Regions from separate parts of the Massilia sp. LC238 genome, predicted to be linked through region 3. Evidence: predicted binding sites of a transcription regulator. Region 3 holds the regulator's gene; each other region holds the start of a gene.
The links. The regulator HrcA, encoded in region 3, represses chaperone genes, less so after heat shock. The targets are predictions, from matches to a motif close to TTAGCACTCNNNNNNNNNGAGTGCTAA.

Region 1 (7,151 bases), on a different contig from region 3:
TGACGTCGCCGGTGAAGCGGTCCACCGCCTCGCCCAGGCGGCGTTCGCGCTCGGCGTCCGACAGCAGCTGGCGCGGCTGGAGCACGAACAGGCCGAGGCCCGCGCGCGACTCTACCCAGCCTTCCAGGGTCAGTTCGCCGTAGGCCTTGGCCACGGTGTTGGGGTTGATCGACAACTGCTGGGCCAGGCCGCGCACGCTGGGAAGTAGAGCGCCGACCTCCAGCTCGCCGCTGGCGATCAGGCGGCGCACGCCGTCGACGATCTGGCGGTTGATCGGCCGGGTGTCGCCGGTGGCGATGTTCAGCATCAAGGGTGTTCGGCGGCTCATGGTGGCTCCTAACTGTACTATTACACGCAGTACAGTGGACCCGGGGCGCCGCCTTGTCAATATTTGCATGCGCAGGACTGCGCAGTCTATGCGCCAGCGATAAAAGGGGATACTCGATTACCTGGCAGGTAATCGCCAGGCGCCGCGGCGGAGCGGATAGTTCAATCCACGCAAGCCTTACAGGAGAAGAACATGAATGCGTATGCCGTCGGTCTGCTGAAGGACGTGGTGTTTGGACCGGACATCGTCCGTTACCTCGAACGGATCGACGAGACGATGAAGCCGTATCGGGGCCGCTTCCTGCTGCACGGCCAAGCGCCCGAGGTGCTGGAAGGCAGCCTGCCCGCGGACGTGGTGGTGATCGAGTTTCCCGACATCGAACATGCCCGCCGGTGGTATGCCTCGCCTGCCTACCAGGAGATCCTGCCGCTGCGGACGAGGAACGCGGCGAGCGTGGTGTTCCTGGTCGACGCTCTGCCGGAGGGGCATCTGGCGACCGATATCCTGCGATAGGGACGTCGGCCGCGTCGATGGGAAGTCACTGCGCGTGCCCGGCTTCAGGATGCGGGCAATGCGATGGCCGTGCGCAGGAAGTCGAACATGGCCTTCATCCGTCCCAGGTAGCGGGTATCGGGATGGGCCAGCAGCCACAGGCCGATGTCCAGTTCCGGCAGCGGCCCTTCCAGCATGGTGACCTCTGGACGATCGCGCATCACCGCCAGCGGCACCACGCCGACGCCCAGTCCGTTCACGACGGCGCCGGCAACCGCCAGCAGGTTGCCGACCTTGTGGCGCGGCAGGGTCTGGGGATGGCGCGCGCGGCGCCAGTGCTGGGACGGGTGGTCGGGCAGGCTGTCGTCCAGCGCGATCCAGTCCATCTCGCTGTAGTGCCTGCCTTGCGGCTGCCCCGCCAGGTAGCCGGCGCCGCCATACACGGCCGAACGCATCGTGCCCAGCCGGATGCCGACCAGGTGCTCGGGCGGCGCATTGGTGGCGCGGATGGCGATGTCGGCTTCGCGCTGGCTCAGGTTGACGAGCACGTTGGTGCTGGCCAGTTCGAGCCGGATGTCCGGGTAGCGCTCGGCAAAGCGCGCCAGCACCGGCAGCAGCACGGTATGCAGCAGCGTGTCGGTCAGGGTAATGCGCAGCACGCCGGAGGGCGCCGTGGCCTGGTGGAAGGCCGCTTCGCGCGCCTCCTCGAGCTGGGTCTCGATCCGCTCCGCATGGCTGGCCAGCACGCGCCCGAGTTCCGTCGCCGTATAACCTTGCCGGCCGCGGTCGAACAGCAGCTCGCCGACATCGGCCTCGATGCGCTTGATGGCGCGGAACACGGTGGACGCATCCACCTTTAGCCGCTCGGCGGCGCCGGCGAGGGTGCGGCCGCGGTGCAGGGCCAGGATGATTTCCAGGTCCTGGAGGCCAAGCTTCGATTGCAATTTTGCATACGATGGTTTCATGAACGCCTATTTTATAGGCATTCTTGCAGCGATAGAGTAGGAACTCCTCAACCCACCTTGCAAGGAAGCCATCATGGACCACACACTCCGCTCCCTCGTCCTGCTGTTGCGCCTGTCGTTCGGTGCGCTCGCGCTCACGCTCGCCATGCTGACCGCGGCCGCGCTCGGCGTGCCCGCATTCGCGGCGGATCTCGCCGCGCAAGGCATGCCGATGCCCTTGAGCTGGCCAGCCGTGCTGCTTGAGTGCGTGCTCGCGCTGGCCGCACTCTTCCTGCACCGTCCTCCCCTGGGGTCAGGTCTGACATTCGGACACGGCCTCGACAATACATCAGCGCGCAATACTGTTTGATATCGCTTGTCTGCACGTCCGTTACGCTGATGACCCGCTTGCGGCGCCGTTCGTGGACGATGCGTGCAGTACCGTACCGAGCCGGCGCGCCGACCTGTCATCCTGCCTGCATGATCAACTCATACGTGGAGAAATTCTCATGCAACGATATTCAGCAGCGATGACAGGCGGTCTGATAGCGGGCGTGCTGACGACTGCCTTCATGGTCGTCGGGCGCAAGACCGGCCTGCTGGGGAAAACGCTCGACCGGGATGCGGTCGACTGGATCGACGATGTCACCGGCTCGCGCAAGGTGATCGGCGACACCGGCACCAGCGTCGTCGAGTTCGTCAATCATCTCGGCGCATCGGCCGCCTTCGCGCTGGCGGTTCCCAAGCTGCGCGATGCCGCGCCGTCCTTGTCACCGGTGACCATCGGTGCGCTGTACGGCACCGCGCTATATGCGGTGAACATCGGCTGCATCGCGCCTATGCTCGGCATCACCGAGGGCGAGGCAAAGGCGGGGCCACGCAAGGCCGGCGAGCGCTGGAGCGTCCATCTGCTGCAGTCGATCGCGACCGCGGTGCTGGCGGAACGGCTGACTTCCAGGCCGGCACACCGCTAGGGTTGCGAGCCGACGACCAGGCCTGCTTATTCCGCTAGATTCAGTCCGTGCTGTTCGCACCATGCACGCATCGCGTCCAGCGTGCGCTGCTCGCGGAATGCATGCCACCGGTCGCGCAGGCTGCGCTTGTCCACCAATGCCGAAAAGCGGGCATAGGCGCCCGCGCGCCTGAATATCCGCCGGACCTCGTCTTCGTCCGAGGGCATGTGGCGCTGGACAAAATCGATGACCACGGCCCGGCCCAGCTCCAGCGTGTGCTGGCCCGGCACCGGGATGTAATGGCCTTCTTGGCCGATGTTCTCAGGAAGCGGTTCCATCTCGCCGACCAGGTCCGAGCGAATATGGACATGACCCGTTTCCAGGCTCACCCATGCCTCGCTGCCCTGATCATCCGCCAGCATCATCGCGTTGTCGAGATCAAAAGCGTTCACGGTTGCCATACCTGCCTCCGGTAAGAAAGATAACAGCAGAGCTCGTGTCCGAATGTCAGACCTGACCCTGCCAAAGTAAAAAAGCCTGCAAGGCGCGAACCCTGCAGGCTTTCTGGCTGGTAGGCCGGACGATTACATCATGCCGTCCATGCCGCCCATGCCACCCATACCGCCCATGCCGCCCATGCCGCCGGCCGGCTTGTCTTCAACGACTTCCGAGACCATGCAGTCGGTGGTCAGCATCAGGCCGGCGATCGACGCTGCGTTCTGCAGTGCCGAGCGGGTGACCTTGGCCGGATCCAGCACGCCCATTTCGACCATGTCGCCGTAGGTGCCGTTGGCGGCGTTGTAGCCGTAGTTGCCGGTGCCGGCGATGACTGCGGCGACCACGACCGACGGCTCGTCGCCGGCGTTCTGGACGATCATGCGCAGCGGCTCTTCCATGGCGCGCAGGACGATCTTGATGCCTGCGTCCTGGTCAGGGTTGTCGCCCTTGATGTCGATGTTCGAACGTGCGCGCAGCAGGGCCACGCCGCCGCCCGGGACGATGCCTTCTTCCACGGCAGCGCGGGTTGCGTGCAGCGCGTCTTCCACGCGTGCCTTCTTCTCTTTCATCTCGACTTCGGTGGCTGCACCGACGCGGATCACGGCAACGCCGCCGGCCAGCTTGGCCACGCGTTCCTGCAGTTTTTCGCGGTCGTAGTCCGAGGTCGCTTCTTCGATCTGGACGCGGACCATCTTGACGCGTGCTTCGATCGCTTCAGCGGCGCCGGCGCCGTCGATGATGATGGTGTTTTCCTTGCCCACTTCGACGCGCTTGGCCTGGCCCAGTTCCTGCAGCGTGACCTTTTCCAGGGTCAGGCCGACTTCTTCGGCGATCACCTGGCCGCCGGTCAGGATGGCGATGTCTTCCAGCATGGCCTTGCGGCGGTCGCCGAAGCCAGGCGCCTTGACGGCGACGGTCTTCAGGATGCCACGGATGTTGTTGACCACCAGGGTCGCCAGCGCTTCGCCTTCGATGTCTTCGGCGACGATCACCAGCGGACGGCCGGCCTTGGCGACTTGCTCCAGCACCGGCAGCAGGTCACGGATGTTCGAGATCTTCTTGTCGCACAGCAGGATGAACGGGTTCTCGTGAACCGCGACCTGCTTGTCCGGGTTGTTGATGAAGTACGGCGACAGGTAGCCGCGGTCGAACTGCATGCCTTCCACGATGTCCAGCTCGTCGTTCAGCGACTTGCCGTCTTCGACGGTGATGACGCCTTCCTTGCCGACTTTTTCCATCGCCTCGGCGATGCGCTCGCCGATCGAGGTTTCCGAGTTGGCCGAGATGGCGCCGACCTGGGCGATCTCTTTCGAGGTGGTGGTCGGCTTGGCGATCTTCTTCAGTTCTTCGACGGTGGCGGCGACGGCCTTGTCGATGCCGCGCTTCAGGTCCATCGGGTTCATGCCGGCGGCAACGAACTTCATGCCTTCGCGGACGATCGCCTGTGCCAGCACGGTCGCGGTGGTGGTGCCGTCACCGGCGTTGTCGCTGGTCTTCGACGCGACTTCCTTGACCATCTGCGCGCCCATGTTCTGCAGCTTGTCCTTCAGTTCGATCTCTTTCGCGACCGAGACGCCGTCCTTGGTGACGGTCGGGGCGCCGAACGAGCGCTCCAGCACCACGTTGCGGCCTTTCGGGCCCAGGGTGACCTTGACTGCGTTGGCGAGGATGTTGACGCCTTCAACCATCTTGGCGCGCGCTGCGTCGCCGAAAATTACTTCTTTAGCTGCCATTTCTTGTTCTCCGAATGAATTCGTGAATGTGTATTACAGGAGGAATGCGGGTTTGACCAATTACTGGGCCACGACGGCCATGATGTCTTCTTCGCGCATGACCAGCAGTTCCTGGCCATCGACCTTGACGGCCTGGCCCGAGTACTTGCCGAACAGGACGCGGTCACCGACCTTCACTTCCAGCGGACGAACCTGGCCATTTTCCTGCACCTTGCCGTTGCCGACGGCCAGGATCTCGCCCTGGTCCGGCTTCTCGGCGGCCGCATCAGGGATGATCAGGCCGGATGCAGTCTTGGTCTCCTGGTCGAGACGCTTCACGATTACGCGATCGTGCAGAGGACGAAGGTTCATGCAAAACTCCTTATTTTTCAGTGGTTTGACTAGCTGTTCAAAGCCGCCATACGGTGGTGGCGGCTGGGAAAATTTGTGCTTCGGTTTGTTAGCACTCTAGGCTGCCGAGTGCTAACACGAAGGTGATTATAGGGACGATAACACCCCATTTCAAGCGGGAATGTGTGGGATCGAACCGACTTTTTTGCGAAAACACAATCCAATAGATGGGTTGTACACTGTCGGCGGTGGCATTCGAGCAATGGCCGGGCAGGGTACACCGGATAGCGCCGGGACGCCGCACGGATGCTGTATGCTATGGCCCCGAGCGCTTCCCTCCTGAATGGAGGCGCGATTCGGTTGACGGAAAAACCATCTCAGTCCTATAGTGTCGAATGATTTCCGAATTTCAAGACGTCTCCGACAAGATCGACCGGCTCGCCCAGCTGACCCAGTCGCTGCGCGCCGAGAACTACCTGCTGCGCCAGGCCAACCACCTGCTGAGCGCCGAGAACATCGCGTTCAAGGAGCGGCTGATCGAGGCGCAGCGCCGCGTCGAGGCGCTGCTCGAGCAGTTGCCCGCGCCGGAAGGCGAAGCGGACGATGCAGCCGATGCCGGTCCTGAGGCCGGCGAGCCGAACGAGGCAAGCCAATGATCCATCTCGATTGCACCATCATGGGCCAGTCCTACCGCCTGGCCTGCCGCGAAGGCGAAGAGCGCACCCTGCGCGAAGCGGTCAGCTACCTGGACGGCAAGATGTGCGCGCTGCGCGACTCGGGCAAGGTCAGGGGCACCGACCGCATCGCCGTCATGGCGGCGCTCAGCGTGGCGGCCGAATTCCTGTCGGTTAAGTCGCCCCAGGGGCCGCTGTCCGACATGTCGATCCTGGAAGTCAAGCAGAAGCTCGAGGCGATGCACACGGTGCTGGACCAGGCCCTGGCGCCGCAGGAAAATCTGTCCTGAGGTTCAGATTCGATTGACATGCTCGGCCAACGGAGTAAACTGCGCTCTACCCTGCGGTGTTCGAGATTTGTCATATATTCCTTGAACCATTCTTTCGCATAGGTTGTGGGACATGCTTGGTGGGCGCGAGCGTCACTAGTCTGACGAACCCGAAATTGAGCTGACTGCGACCACCTTGAGCCTTTTGGTTCGGGATGCCGGCAATAACGACACAGGCGGGGCTACACACACGAGCGGTTGCGCACTTCGGTACGCAGCCGCTTTTTTTTTCGATAGGGTTTTTCGCAGAAAGGTCGGCAGAGCCGACCTTTCTGCGTGTGGAGACGGAATGCGTTATTGGTTGATGAAATCGGAGCCGGACGACGTCAGTTTCGACGACGTGCTGGCCGCGCCGGAGCAAACCGTGTCCTGGTACGGCGTACGAAACTACCAGGCGCGCAATTTTCTGCGCGACGCCATGTCGGTCGGCGACGGCGTCCTGTTCTACCACTCCAGCTGCGCAGTGCCCGGCGTGGCCGGCATCGCCGAGGTGGCGAGCGGTCCGTATCCGGATGCGACCCAGTTCGACCCGTCCTCTCCCTACCACGACCCCAAGGCCACCCAGGAAAATCCGCGCTGGATCTCGGTCGACGTGCGTGCGGTGGAAGCGGGGCGCTACCTTCCGTTGACGGAGATGCGCAGCATCCCGGCGTTGGAAGACATGGTGCTGCTGCAGAAGGGCAGCCGGCTGTCGGTGTCGCCGGTGACGGCGGCCGAGTGGAACACCATCGTCGCCCTGGTGCGCGAAGGGAAGCGCTGATGGACCTCACCCTGATCCTGGCGCTGCTGGCGATGGGCACCTTCGGCGGCTTCGCGGCCGGGCTGCTCGGCATCGGCGGCGGCATGGTGCTGGTCCCCTTCATCACGATG
Region 2 (7,151 bases), on a different contig from region 3:
GTCGACGCGATCACCGAACAGCTGCGCACCCTGCCCGGCGTGGACGTGGTGCAGGTCGATTCGGCCTGGGTGAAGCGCCTGGCCGCCATGCTGGCCATCCTGCGTCTGGCCCTGCTGCTGCTGGCGGTCACGCTCGGCATCGTGGTGATCGCGGTGGTGTTCAACACCATCCGCCTGCAGGTGCTGACGCAGAAGGAGGAAATCAACGTGTCGAAGCTGCTGGGCGCCACGGACAACTTCATCCACCGCCCCTTCTACTACACCGGCGGCCTGCTCGGCCTGTGCGCGGGCGCGGTGGCGCTCGGCGCCGTGGTGCTGGCCCTGCAGCCGCTGAACGGCGTGATTGCGGACTTTGCAAGATTGTATGCGTCGGAATTCCAGCTGGCGCCGCTCGGCGCACTGGAAACCGCCGGCGTCCTCGCGATCAGCGCGGGCCTCGGCCTGATCGGCGCGATGCTGTCGGTGCAGCGGCACCTGGCGCGCGTGCAATAAGGCAGACTCCACTGGGCGCGCGGGCCGCTTGGGCCGGGCGCGCGCCCAATCTTGCCCCTCTTCTTCAAACTGCTGACCCGCCCCACCCTACGTTCACACGAGCGCTATTCCTACAGGCCGGCTTTGACGAATGTGCGCCATCCAACAGAAGGCCGCTCCTCAGGCCTTTAACCTGTCTCTAACACGTTTTCCAGCGGGTTTTTGCTCACTTTTGAGCTAAATCAACTGAATTGGGGTCGCCTGCACTACAGTTAAAGCGGCGCGATTTTGATTCCCAAGAGCAATACTTTAGCCAAACTTAATCGATTTCGATAAATCGATGGCCTGCCTAGCACTCACACATGGAGAGTGCTAATATATGTCTTGAATACAGCGAAATCAAGGAAAGCATCCAGGTAACAAGCAGTAACGCTGGTGTCACGCGGCATGGGTCGGTGGCACATTGGGATGCAGTAAGTCTACTACGAGGAAATTGAAAATGTCCGCACAATCCGCATTGGTTCCGGCCGGCAGTCGTGCTCTGGGACTGGGTTTCTCTGGCAATCTGGGCAACATCGATGCCTACATTTCTGCCGTCAACCGCCTGCCGATGCTGACTCACGAGGAAGAGGTATCGCTGGCGAAGTCGCTCCGGGAAAAGAATGACCTGGACGCTGCACAGAAGCTGGTGCTGTCGCACCTGCGCCTGGTCGTGTCGATCGCGCGCGGCTACCTCGGCTATGGCCTGCCGCACGCCGACCTGATCCAGGAAGGCAATATCGGCCTCATGAAAGCGGTCAAGCGCTTCGACCCGAACCAGGGCGTGCGTCTGGTCTCGTACGCGATGCACTGGATCAAGGCCGAGATGCACGAATACATCCTGAAGAACTGGCGTCTGGTGAAGGTCGCCACGACCAAGGCCCAGCGCAAGCTGTTCTTCAACCTGCGCAGCAACAAGCAGGGTCTGGACACCATGACCCCGAGCCAGGTCGACGAGCTGGCGAAGATGCTCGACGTCAAGCGTGAAGAAGTGATCGAGATGGAAACCCGCCTGTCGGGCCGCGACATCGCCCTCGAATCGCCAACCGACGACGAAGACGACAAGTTCGCCCCGATCGCCTATCTGTCGTCGGAGCAGCAGGAGCCGACCCGCGTGCTGGAGGCCGAGCAACACGACCGCCTGCAGTCGGAAGGCCTGGAGACCGCGTTGTCGAAGCTGGACCCGCGTTCGCGCCGCATCGTCGAAGCGCGCTGGCTGGCCAACGACGACGGTTCGGGCGCCACGCTGCACACGCTGGCCGAAGAGTTTGGCGTGTCGGCCGAGCGCATCCGCCAGATCGAATCGGCTGCGCTGAAGAAGATGAAAGGCGCGCTGGCGGCTTACATCTAAGCCCTGCCCGCCCTGACCGAAACCCCGCCCCGGCGGGGTTTTCTTTTTTTTAAGTCGGGGTCAGGTCTGACATTCAGACACGGACTGAGCAATACAACATCGGAGTAACGCTCGAGCTCGTGTCCGAATGTCAGACCTGACCCTCATGCTTTCTCATGGTTTGGGCAGGTCCGGCATGCCGCGGCTAGAATGGCTACTTTGACCAGATGCCCAAGGAGCGCCCGATGACCGACCAGTACGTCCCACCCACAGTCTGGACCCCGCCCGCTTCCAGCGGCGGCACCTTCGCCAACATCAACCGCCCGGTCGCCGGCCCGACCCACGAGGCCGCACTGCCGGTCGGCAAGCACCCGCTGCAGCTGTACTCGCTGGCCACGCCCAACGGCGTGAAGGTGACCATCATGCTGGAAGAGCTGCTGGCCCTCGGCCACAGCGGCGCCGAGTACGACGCCTGGCTCATCAAGATCAACGAGGGCGCCCAGTTCTCGAGCGGCTTCGTCGAGATCAACCCGAATTCCAAGATCCCGGCCCTGGTCGACCGCAGCGCCGAACAGCCGGTGCGCGTGTTCGAATCCGGCTCGATCCTGGTCTACCTGGCCGAGAAGTTCGGCGCCTTCTTGCCAACAGATGGTCCGGCGCGCGCCGAGACCATGAACTGGCTGTTCTGGCAGATGGGTTCGGCGCCTTTCGTGGGCGGCGGCTTCGGCCACTTCTATGCCTACGCGCCGGAAAAACTGCAGTATCCGATCGACCGCTATGCGATGGAAACCAAGCGCCAGCTCGACGTGCTCGAGCGCGAGCTGGCCAACAAGCAGTTTGTGGCCGGCAGCGAGTACACGATCGCCGACATGGCGATCTGGCCGTGGTACGGCGGCATGGTGCGCGGCGAGCTGTACGAGGCCGGCGAATTCCTCTCCGTGCACGAGTACCGGCACGTGCGCCGCTGGGCCGACGAGATCGCGGCGCGCCCGGCCGTCGTCCGCGGCCGCAAGGTCAACCGGGTTCGTGGCAATCCGGAGGAGCAGGTTCCCGAGCGTCACGACGCTTCCGACCTAGACTGATCTTTCGTAAGGGAGACCGTGGCAAGCGAGGAAGGCGCGCGATTGCGTTATGCTGGCGCGCGACATTCCGAACGATGTGCCTACGATGGGAGACATGCCATGGTCAGCAAGAACACGATTTGCCTCTGGTTCAACGGAACCGCGCTGGAAGCGGCGCAGTTCTACGCGGCGACCATTCCCGACAGCGCGCTCGGCGAGGTCTTCCGCGCACCGAGTGACTATCCGGCCGGCAAGCAAGGCGACGTACTGACCGTCGCCTTCACCGTGGCCGGCATCCCCTGCATCGGCCTGAACGGCGGCCCGGTCTTCCCCCATACCGAAGCCTTTTCCTTCCAGATCGCCACCGATGACCAGGAAGAAACCGACCGCCTGTGGAACGCCATCGTCGGCAACGGCGGCCAGGAAAGCGCCTGCGGCTGGTGCAAGGACAAGTGGGGCCTGTCCTGGCAGATCACGCCACGCATGCTCAGTGAAGGCATTGCCGACCCCGACCCGGCCGTGGCGAAGCGCGTGTTCGAGGCGATGATGACGATGCGCAAGATCGACGTGGCGGCGATCGAGGCTGCGCGGCGCGGCTGAACGGGAACGGACAGCGGCCTGCGGGCTGCGCGCACTTGCCATTCAGGCGGCGGACGCATGCGCTCCTGCACTATACTCTTGCCTTCCCGCCAGGAACCATGAGAAGCACGATGAAAGAACCCATGCAAGCTGAACCGGTCTTCAAGAAATTGCGCGGCATGGTCCGCTCCCTGCCGCCTGGCGGCATCACTCTGAGCGAACTGATCCGCCGCGTCGGCAACGAAGGCCTGCTGATCCTGACCGCCCTGCTCACCCTTGTCTTCCTGATTCCGGTGTCGATTCCGGGGGTGAGCACCGTGTTCGGCGCCGCGATCCTCCTGATCGGCGTCAGCCGCCTGTTCGGCCGCGAACTCTGGGTCCCGGCAAAGCTGAAGCACCGGACGATTTCCACCAGCAAGCTGCGCCCGGCGCTGCGCAAGGCGCTGCCCTGGCTGTACCGGATCGAACGCGTGTGCAAGCCGAATCGTATCCAGTGGCTAGTGGCGAATGGCTCGATCCAGCATCTCAACAACGCCGGCCTGATCCTGGGCGCCGTGCTGCTGATGATGCCTTTCGGCCTGATCCCGTTCAGCAACACCTTCCCCGCGGTCGCCCTGCTGTTCCTGGCGATCGGCCTGCTGCAGCGCGACGGCGTCAGCGTACTGCTGGGTCACGTCAGCAACGTCGTCACCATCCTGTATTTCAGTCTGCTCATCGGTGGCGGCGGCCTGGCCGTGCGCGAGCTGTTCAACCGCATGCTTGGCTGAGCAAGGCTATCCGCTTGCAAATCATGCAAAGCAGCACTAACTTCAGTCTCAATAGTGCGCAATACCAAACCAGCAATTTTTGCTGTTTAGCCACTAAAACATAAACTTAATGCAAAGTCTTAAGAATTTACTTTAAGTGCATTTACAGCTCTGCTAGCATCCTTCGCTCGCATGGAGGAACGCATGGCAGAGCAGAGCAGGAACGATGCACGCAGTGACCTGGTGACGGCTGGCCAGGTCGACGAGGGCCTGAAATTATGCGCACGCTACGGCGTCCATCCCGCCCTGCTGTTCATGGAACAGGTCGGGGTGCCGCGCCGGGTGGCCCTGCGCGTGCTGTGCTCTCCCGAACACTTCCGCCAGCGCGACCGCCGCCGGCAACCCCGTCCCGTACGCTGACGGCGACACCGGCGCCTAGGGCAGCCAGGCCGCCACCGCGTACAGCGCCATCTTCACGAACACGATCACCACGCCCGACACCAGCGCGGCGGATGCCAGGGCCGCGGCCAGTCCGGCCAGGATCCAGTAGCCGTCGCGTTCGAGAATGCCGAGCGCCAGCAGGCTGATCGAAAAGGCCGGCAGCATGTTCCCCATCGGGATCGGCAGCAGCACGACCACGGCCAGCACCAGGCACACCGCGCCCACCAGGTATTCCATCGGCGGCAGCGCCAGTGCGCTAGCCCGTGGGCGCAGCAGGCGCTCGGCGCGCTGCAGCCAGGGGTGCATGCGCCCTACCAGCGCGCGGAAGGCCGGGCGCGGTATCGAACGCGCCGCGATGAAGCGCGGCAGCCAGGGCCGGCGCCCGAACGCCAGCTGCGCCGCCAGGAACACCAGCGGCAGGCCGAGGATGGCCGAGGTGCCGGGCAGCGCCGGCAGCGCGTTGGGAAAGGCGAACACGAACATCAGGGCGCCGAGCGCGCGGTCGCCCAGTGCCGCGAGCAGGTCGCCGATCGAGATCCGCTCGCCCTCCTCCTCGGCCAGGCGCTGCAGCACCGCCGACAGCGCGCTCCCCGCGGCGGGGCCGGTCATTGCGCCTGCAATGCCGCGATGCGCGCCTCGATCGGCGGGTGGCTGGAAAACAACGACAGCGCGCCCTTGCCGGAAATGCCGAACGCCGCCATGTTCTTCGGCAGCTCCCCTTCGGCCAGGCCGCCCAGGCGGCGCAGCGCCGCGATCATCGGCTGCGGGCGGCCCAGGATCTGTGCAGCCCCGCGGTCGGCGCGGAATTCGCGCTGGCGCGAGAAGTACATCACGATGATGCTGGCCAGGATGCCGAACAGGATCTCGCACACCACCACCGTGACCATGTAGCCGATGCCCGGCCCCGACTGTTCGCTGTCGTTCCGGCGCAGCATCTGGTCGACCGCGTAGCCGACCACCCGCGCCAGGAACACCACGAAGGTGTTGACCACGCCCTGGACCAGGGTCAGCGTGACCATGTCGCCGTTGGCGATGTGCGCCACCTCGTGCGCCAGCACGGCTTCGACCTCCTCCTGCGACATCGAGGCCAGGAGGCCCGTGGACACCGCGACCAGCGAGCCGTTGCGGGTGGCGCCGGTGGCGAAGGCGTTCGGCTCGCCCTCGTACACGGCCACTTCCGGCATCTTGATGCCGGCCTTGCGCGCCTGCTCTCCCACGGTATTCAGCAGCCAGGCCTCGGTGGCATTGGCCGGCTGGGAGATGACGCGCGCCTTGGTCGACCATTTGGCGATCGGCTTGGACAGCCACAGCGAGATGAAGGCGCCGCCGAAGCCCATCAGCGCGGCGAAGGCCAGCAGCATGGGGAGATTCAGGCCGTTGGCAGTGAGGAAGCGGTTGACGCCGAGCAGGCTGGCGCTCAGGCTCAGGACCAGCACGACGGCCAGGTTGGTGGCGAGGAACAGGAGAATGCGTTTCATGGGTTTTCCTTCGATGACAAATGAGATAAAGAGTCAGCCCGCGGCGTCCTGCGCCTGCAGGTCCGGGCGCGTGATCGCGACGCGCAGGATGCGCCGGTCTTCCACCGCCAGGATCTCGAAGCGCAGCCCGTCGGCCTCGATCGCCTGGCCGGCGACCGGCAGGGTTTCGAAACGCGCCAGCAGGTAGCCGGCCAGCGAGCTGTAGTCGGCGTCCGGGTCGACCAGGCGATCGGACTCCAGCACCTGCTCGAGCAGGTGCAGGTCGGCGCCGCCGTCGGCCTCCCAGCGGCCCGCTCCCTGCGCGCGGATCGCCGGCTGCTCGTCCTCGTCCGGGAACTCGCCGGCGATCGCTTCCAGCAGGTCGATCGGCGTCAACAGGCCCTGGACCACGCCGTACTCGTCGGCCACCAGCACCAGCTGGCCGCGGGCGCGCTTGAGCGTGTCCATGGCGCGCAGCACGCCGGCGGTGTCGGGCAGGTAGATCGGCTTGCGCAGCAGCGCCGGGTCGGCCTCGTCGATGCGCTCGTGGAGCAGCAGCGCCCCGATCAGGTCCTTGGTCCGGGCCACGCCCACCACCCGGTCGACGTCGCCGCGGCAGACCGGCAGCTGGTTGTGCGGGGTTTCCTGCAGCTGCTGCAGGATGGTGGCCGCGTCCTGTTCCAGGTTCACCCAGGACATCTCGGCGCGCGGCGTCATGATCGAGCGGATCGAGCGGTCGGCCAGGGTCAGCACGCCGCTGACCATGTTGCGCTCCTCGACGGCGAAGCTGTCGTCCGGCTCGCGCGCTTCTTCCGGCGCCTCCTCCAGGGCATGGCGAGGCTTGCCGAGCAGGCGCAGGACCGAGTCGGCGGTGCGCTCGCGGAACGGCAGGCGCGCCTCGTTCTTCAGGAAGTTACGGCGCGCGAACTGGTTGAAGGTCTCGATCAGCACCGAGAAGCCGATCGCCGCGTACAGGTAGCCCTTCGGGATGTGGAAGCCCAGTCCCTCGGCGATCAGGCTCAGGCCG
Region 3 (7,151 bases):
CTTCGAAGACCTGGCGCGCCAGAACAGCCAGGAACCGGGCAGTGCGGCCAAGGGCGGCGACCTGGGCTGGCTGGAGCCGGGCGACGCCGGTCCGGAATTCGACCAGGCCCTGTCCACGCTGAAGCCGGGCGAGGTCTCGGACGTCATCGAGTCGCCGTTCGGCTTCCACATCCTGCGCGTCACCGAGCGCAAGTCGGAAGACCAGAGCAAGCAGCGCGAGCGTAACAATGCACGTCAGGTGCTGCGCGAACGCAAGATGCAGGAAGCGCTGGAAGACTGGATGCGCCAGGTGCGCGACCGCGCCTACGTCGAGTTCCGCGAGGAGCAGTAAGCCATGCTGATGTCGAACGGACGCCGGCCCACCCTCGCGGTCACGGTCGGCGAGCCGGCCGGCATCGGTCCCGAGATCTCGATCCGCGCGGCCTGGGCGCTGCGCGAATCCGCCAACTGCGTGCTGGTCGGCGACGCCGCCTTCCTGGCGCTCACCGCCAGCCTGATCGATCCCGCCATCCGCCTGTCGGCCCTGTCGATCCAGGCCCTGCGCAACGGCGGCCTGCCGCACTTCGGCAAGGACCGCCTGGCCGTCATCGACGTGCCGCTCGCCGCCCACGTGGTCCCGGGCCTGCTGAATGCCGAGAACGGGCGCGCCGTGCTGGCGACCCTGGACCTCGCGATCGAAGGCGCCAAGTGTGGCTGGTTCGACGGCATCGTTACCGCGCCGCTCCAGAAAAGCACGATCAACGACGCCGGCGTGGCCTTTTCCGGCCATACCGAATACCTGGCCGAGAAGACCAGCACCCCGAAGGTCGTGATGATGCTGGCGGGGCAGCCCGGCGCGGCAGGGGGAAATGAGCAGCCCTACCTGCGGGTGGCGCTGGCCACCACCCATTTGCCGCTGAAGGACGTCCCGGCGGCGCTGACGCCGGAGAACCTGGCGCAGGTGATCGACATCGTCGACGCCGACCTGAAGAACAAGTTCGGCATCGCCGCGCCGCGCATCCTGGTCACCGGCCTGAACCCGCACGCGGGCGAGAACGGCTATCTGGGCCGCGAAGAGATCGAGGTCATCACGCCCGTACTCGAAGCGGCACGGGCGCGCGGCATCGACGCGCGCGGTCCCTATCCGGCCGACACCCTGTTCCAGCCGAAGTACCTGCGGGATGCCGACTGCGTGCTGGCGATGTACCACGACCAGGGCCTGCCGGTGCTGAAGCACGCCACCTTCGGGCGCGGCATCAACGTCACGCTCGGCCTGCCGATCGTGCGCACTTCGGTCGACCACGGCACCGCGCTCGACCTGGCGGCGCAGGGCCTGGGTCTGGCCGACTGCGGCAGCATGGAGGAGGCGATCCGCGCCGCCATGCAGATGGCGGCCTCGAACCGCCGCTGAACGAACACAACTACTAGAACACCATGAGCAAACACGTAGCACGCAAGCGCTTCGGCCAGAACTTCCTGACCGACAAACTCGTCCTGGACAACATCATCGACGCCATCGGCCCACAGCGCGGCCAGGCGATGGTCGAGATCGGGCCGGGCCTGGCCGCCATGACGGCGCTGCTGCTCAAGTCGCTCGACCACATGCACGTCGTCGAGCTGGACCGCGACCTGGTGGCGCGCCTGGAAAAGGCCTATCCGCGCGAGAAGCTCACCGTGCACTCGGGCGATGCGCTGAAATTCGATTTCGGATCGATCCCGGTGCCGGAAGGCCGGAAGCTGCGCGTGGTCGGCAACCTGCCGTACAACATCTCGAGCCCGCTGCTGTTCCACCTGGCCGAATTCGCGCCGCTGGTCGAGGACCAGCATTTCATGCTGCAGAAGGAAGTGGTCGAGCGCATAGTGGCCGAGCCGGGCACCAAGGCCTACAGCCGTCTGTCGGTGATGCTGCAGTGGCGCTACGACATGGACCTGCTGTTCATCGTCCCTCCGACCGCATTCGACCCGCCGCCCCAGGTGGACTCGGCGATCGTGCGCATGATCCCCAAGCGCCAGAAGCTGGAAGTGGATGGCGACAAGCTGGAAAAGGTCGTGGCCAAGGCCTTCTCGCAGCGCCGCAAGGTGATCCGCAACTGCGTGGCGGGCATGTTCACCGAGGCGCAGCTGGTCGACGCCGGGATCGATCCGGGCGCACGGCCGGAAGCGGTGGGCCTGGAGCAGTACGTGGCGCTAGCAAACCTGCCCTGATCTTCCCGCGCTGGGCGGCGCCTTGCCGTCCAGCGAAACTCCCTCAATCCTGCTCTACATTGCGCTGCACAACGACGGCGCATCCCGTTTTTCGTCCCTTCATCCGCCAATTCCTGCAGTCCGTCGCACCCCGGTGGAAGCCGCGGGACGCCTTGGCTAAAGTGCTTCCATCGACAAGCCGCACGACACACGAAGCGGCCACCAACTCACCGAAGGGAGCACAAAATGAACGTCCTCAAGCACATGGAAGCCATCTTCCTCGCCACCCTGGTCCTCGCCGGCGTCAGCAGCTATGCGCAGGCCGCCACCACCCGCGCGGCCGAGGCATACAATGCCCAGGTGTCGATGGGCGCCTCGCAGGTCGCCGTGGTGAAGGTCACGGCCAAGCGTCCGGCCTGATTTCCGATGCCCCCTTCCGGCCACCGCCGGGCGGCGGGCAAAAAAAAGCCCGCTGGGTAGCGGGCTTGAAATCCAATTCTTTTCTGAGGAGAGTTGGAGGAGACAGGAGTTAGTATGCTGCGTCACAGCATATAAGTCCAATTTTCCTTTCGCATATTCGACATAAGTTTTTCGAATATCTTATGAGGAGCGGACGCAGGTGATGTTGATGTTGGTAACATCAGCGTCGCCCATGATGCCGGTCGGGTTCTGGACCGTGCAGACGGCGTCTTTCGGCTGGGTCACGATGGTCACGCCATAGGACTGGTTGTACTCCACCGGGACAACCATCGAGTACTTGAACGCGGCGCCGGTGGTGTTGGCTTCAGGCGGGATGATCACGGTGGTGCCGGTGGTGCTGCCATTGGCCAGCACCAGGCCGGTATTGTCCTTGGTCAGGCCCGTGACTTCGCCGCCGATCGCATGCGTCTGGATGAAGCACTCGAAGCGGGCATTGATCACGGCCAGCTGGCCGGCCGTGCCAACCGTGCTGTTCGGCGCGTATTGGTAGATGCGGCAGTCCTGGTGCTGCGGATTGGACGTGATGCGCACGTCGTAGGTGTCGCCGTACTCCAGCTTTTTCGAGAAACTGAACGTGACTTCTTCGCCAGCCTTGGCCGGCGGCGCGATGTTGATGGTCTCGGTGCCGTTGTTGGTCAGCGTCATGCCCGGGTACACGATACCTGCGACGCGGCCGCCCACCGTAAAACTGTCGTCGTCGCCACCGCCACCGCAGGATGCCAGGGCCGCTGCCATTGCCAGCATGCTTGCCGGACGGATCAGGGAAAACTTCATGAAGCTTGCTCCAGGATATACAGTGTTGATCAAGTACGCGGGCCGCAGGTCACGGTCACGTTGGTGATGTCGGCCTGGCCCACGGTGCCGCTGCCGTTGGCAACGGTGCAGGTCTGGTTGTCGGGCTGGGTCAGGATGGCGATGCCGTAGGGCGCGTCTTCGTTGACCTTGGCCATGGTGAAGGAGGTGGCGCCGGGGGCGACCGTGACGCGGTCGGAACCGTTGACCAGCACCAGGGTGCCGGTGAGGCCGGTGACGGTGCCCTTCAGCTCATGCTGGCGGATGGTGCATTCGACGTAGATGGTGTTGATGTCGATGGCAACCTTGCCTTTTCCGTTGGTTACGGTGCAAGTTTCAGCATTGCTGGGGAAACTCTTGGCCGTCACGTTGTAGTCGGAATCGGTTTCCACCATGTCAGGGAAATAGAAATTGCCGATACCTCCGTTGGTCGGATTGATGACCAGGTCGGAGCCGCCATTGTTCTGCAGGACCAGGCCAGGCTTGGTCACGCCCGAAAACGAACCGCTGATAACCCGGTCGCCATCGCCGCCGCCGCAGGCGGACAGCGCCAGCGCGCATGCCAGCGCAGCACCGGCACGCAGGTACGAACTCTTCATAATTTCTCCAAAAAATCTGACTGGTGAACGTGCAAAGCGTGTGCAAGTGAGCTGTGGACACGCTGGTGGACGAGCTACGACCACATTATATTAGCCCAACATTTTAGTCCATTTAACAAGCGACTGGACGGTTTGCCTTTGTATCACGCTGTAACCGTGGGTAGCAGGGGACAGTGCCCGATTGCTTTCTACGGGCGTGCTCGCTATCCTTGGGCCAGGCACCATCTTCCCAGCAAGCACACCATGATCCAGCGCCGCGCCTGGCCCAAAGCCGTATTGTTCGACCTCGACGACACCCTGTGGCCGATCGCCCCGGTGATCCTGGAGGCCGAGCAGATCCTGTTCGCCTGGCTGCGCCAGCATGCGCCGCGGGTGGCGCAGCAGTTCACCATCGAGACGCTGCGCCAGGCCCGGCTCGAGCTGCTGGCGCGCCAGCCCGAATTCCAGCTCGACTTGGGCGCCCTGCGCCGGGCCGGCCTGATCGCCGCCTTCGAGCAGGCCGGCGAGGATGCGGGCAAGGTGGAGCTGGCGATGACCGAATTCTTCGCGGCGCGCAATGCGGTGATTCCCTATGACGACGTGCTGCCCGGCCTGCTGCGCCTGAAGGGCAGGGTGCGGATCGGCTCGGTCACCAACGGCAATGCCGACCTGCAGACGATCGGCCTGGCGCGCCATTTCGATGCCTCGGTCGCCGCCCCCAGCTTCGGCGTCGCCAAGCCGGACCCGCGGATCTTCCTGGAGGCCTGCCGTCTGCTGGGCGTGGCGCCGCAGGAGGCGGTGTACGTGGGCGACGACCTGCTGCTGGACGTCCAGGGCGCCCAGCGCGCCGGGCTGCGCGCCGTGTGGATGAACCGGATCGGCAAGGTCAACGACATGCCGGAACAGGTCCGGCCCGACCTGGAAACGAGCAGCCTGGACGGGCTGCTGGACTGGCTCAAGCGCGAGCACGCCTGAACTGGCGCCCCGCCCGCTATCGCGTGCATAATAAGAGCATGCAACTCGAACCCCGCGCCCAGACCCTGCTCAAAGCCCTTGTCGAGCGCTACATCGCCGACGGCCAGCCTGTCGGTTCGCGTGCGCTGTCGAAGATTTCCGGCCTCGACCTGTCGCCGGCCACGATCCGCAACATCATGGCCGACCTCGAGGAAATGGGCTACGTCGCCAGTCCGCACACCTCGGCCGGCCGCATCCCGACCCCGCGCGGCTACCGGCTGTTCGTCGACACCCTGCTCACCGTGCAGCACATCGACGAGCAGGCTGCCCAGCACATGCGCCTCCCGAGCCAGCAGCCCCAGAAGATCATCGCCAACGCGGCCCAGATGCTGTCCTCGCTGTCGCAGTTCGCCGGCGTGGTGCAAAGCCCGCGGCGCGAGTCGGTGTTCCAGCAGATCGAATTCCTGCGCCTGTCCGAAAAGCGCATCCTGCTGGTCATCGTCGATCCGCGCGGCGACGTCCAGAACCGCCTCCTGCACACCGACGTCGACTACACGCCGGGCCAGCTGACCCAGTCGGCCAATTACCTGAACCAGAATTATGCGGGCCTCACCTTCGACCAGGTGCGCGCGCGCCTGGGCGGCGAACTGCGCCAGCTGCGCGACGACATGGGCAAGCTGATGCAGGTGGCGGTGGAGGCGGGCAGCGAGGCGATGGCCGAGGGCGACGACATGGTGATCGCGGGCGAACGCAACCTGCTGTCGGTGTCGGACCTGTCGTCCAACATGTCGTCCCTGCGCCAGATGTTCGAGATGTTCGAGCAGAAGACCGGCCTGATGCAGCTGCTCGAGGTGTCGAGCAAGGCGGGCGGGGTGCAGATCTTCATCGGCGGCGAATCCAAGCTGGTGCCGATGGACGAGATGAGCGTGGTGACGGCGCCCTACGAGGTCAATGGACGCATCGTCGGCACCCTGGGAGTGATCGGGCCGACGCGTATGGCCTACGAGCGCGTGATCCCGATCGTCGACATCACGGCCAAGCTGCTGTCGAACGCCCTGAGCCAGTCGTAGGGGTGTAAAAAAGCGGCCATGGCTGCGTTGCCTCGTCTCGCCGTACTACCCGTACTGTCTTCGGCTCGGCGCCTTGCCCTGGCCGCTTTTTACACCCCTACCTGAATCAGTGGCGGTGCGGGCAGGCCGGCTTCACGCAATTGCCGTAGATCGCCAGCGAGTGCTCGGCGATCTTGAAGCCGCGTTCCACCGCGATCTTGTGCTGGCGCGCTTCGATTTCTTCGTCGTAGAACTCTTCCACGTGGCCGCAGTCGAGGCAGACGAGGTGGTCGTGGTGCGAACCGGCATTCAGCTCGTAGATGGCCTTGCCGGTCTCGAAGTGGTTGCGGTTCAGCAGGCCGGCCTGTTCGAACTGGGTCAGCACGCGGTACACGGTGGCCAGGCCCACGTCCATGTTGTCGGCGAGGAGGATTTTGTAGACATCTTCCGCCGTCAGGTGCCGAACGGAGCTGTTCTGGAAGATTTCCAGGATTTTCAGGCGTGGCAGGGTTGCCTTCAGGCCGCTGGCCTTCAGGTCGCTGGGGTTGTTACTCATGTTTGTTGCTCGTAGTTTGGCGGAGTGCTTTATGATATAGCGTTTTGGAGCTCCCGCTCAAACGTTTTGAGGTTACCTATGCGCGTCAAACCAGCCGTTCTCCACCGATTCTCAAGCCGGGCAGTCGTCGTGGCCGGCCTCGCATGCACGCTGATGCTGTCCGGCTGCGCCGCTTGGCGCAACCAGACGCGTCCTGCGCCGCCGGTGAGCACGGACCCGGCAGCAGTCGCCGCGGACGCACAGAAGTCGGCCGCCGCCGCGAATGCCGGCGCCCAGACCGTCCAGGCCACCAAGCTGCAGAAGTTCATGTGGGTATTCTCGCCCTACCGCCCGGACATCCAGCAGGGTAACTTCGTCTCGCAGGAGATGCTGGACCAGCTGAAGGTCGGCCAGACCCGCGACCAGGTACGCTTCCTCCTCGGCACCCCGCTGCTGAACGACGTCTTCCACCAGGACCGCTGGGACTACCCGTTCTACCTTGCGCGCGGCAACGGCGAGCTGACCACCAGCCGCGTCACCGTCTTCTTCAAGGACGACAAGGTCGAGCGCTTCGAAGGCGGCAACCTGCCGACCGAGCGC

Region 1: a site for HrcA is predicted at 5,388-5,414, ahead of groES (co-chaperone GroES). Genes of this name have one in related genera too.
Region 2: a site for HrcA is predicted at 821-847, ahead of rpoH (RNA polymerase sigma factor RpoH). Genes of this name have one in related genera too.

Annotation. Positions count from the first base shown of each region.
Region 1 covers NZ_JNNN01000066.1:105,198-112,348, forward strand. Annotated here, with positions in the region: gene FG94_RS18215 (GntR family transcriptional regulator) at 1-328, opposite strand, end outside; gene FG94_RS18220 (DUF1330 domain-containing protein) at 521-841, shown strand; gene FG94_RS18225 (LysR family transcriptional regulator) at 886-1,785, opposite strand; gene FG94_RS18230 (hypothetical protein) at 1,859-2,134, shown strand; gene FG94_RS18235 (hypothetical protein) at 2,274-2,738, shown strand; gene FG94_RS18240 (hypothetical protein) at 2,765-3,178, opposite strand; gene groL (chaperonin GroEL) at 3,302-4,948, opposite strand; gene groES (co-chaperone GroES) at 5,009-5,299, opposite strand; gene FG94_RS18255 (hypothetical protein) at 5,674-5,934, shown strand; gene FG94_RS18260 (cell division protein ZapA) at 5,931-6,242, shown strand; RNA gene ssrS (6S RNA) at 6,288-6,468, shown strand; gene FG94_RS18265 (EVE domain-containing protein) at 6,571-7,041, shown strand; gene FG94_RS18270 (sulfite exporter TauE/SafE family protein) at 7,041-7,151, shown strand, end outside.
Region 2 covers NZ_JNNN01000038.1:240,646-247,796, reverse strand. Annotated here, with positions in the region: gene ftsX (permease-like cell division protein FtsX) at 1-492, shown strand, start outside; gene rpoH (RNA polymerase sigma factor RpoH) at 971-1,861, shown strand; gene yghU (glutathione-dependent disulfide-bond oxidoreductase) at 2,086-2,922, shown strand; gene FG94_RS10570 (VOC family protein) at 3,022-3,501, shown strand; gene FG94_RS10565 (exopolysaccharide biosynthesis protein) at 3,612-4,247, shown strand; gene FG94_RS10560 (hypothetical protein) at 4,431-4,646, shown strand; gene FG94_RS10555 (exopolysaccharide biosynthesis protein) at 4,662-5,276, opposite strand; gene htpX (protease HtpX) at 5,273-6,145, opposite strand; gene FG94_RS10545 (TerC family protein) at 6,179-7,151, opposite strand, start outside.
Region 3 covers NZ_JNNN01000053.1:294,677-301,827, reverse strand. Annotated here, with positions in the region: gene FG94_RS15680 (peptidylprolyl isomerase) at 1-331, shown strand, start outside; gene pdxA (4-hydroxythreonine-4-phosphate dehydrogenase PdxA) at 341-1,390, shown strand; gene rsmA (16S rRNA (adenine(1518)-N(6)/adenine(1519)-N(6))-dimethyltransferase RsmA) at 1,414-2,184, shown strand; gene FG94_RS27920 (hypothetical protein) at 2,410-2,583, shown strand; gene FG94_RS15665 (hypothetical protein) at 2,764-3,417, opposite strand; gene FG94_RS15660 (hypothetical protein) at 3,447-4,034, opposite strand; gene FG94_RS15655 (HAD family hydrolase) at 4,278-4,988, shown strand; gene hrcA (heat-inducible transcriptional repressor HrcA) at 5,027-6,037, shown strand; gene fur (ferric iron uptake transcriptional regulator) at 6,144-6,572, opposite strand; gene FG94_RS15640 (outer membrane protein assembly factor BamE) at 6,651-7,151, shown strand, end outside.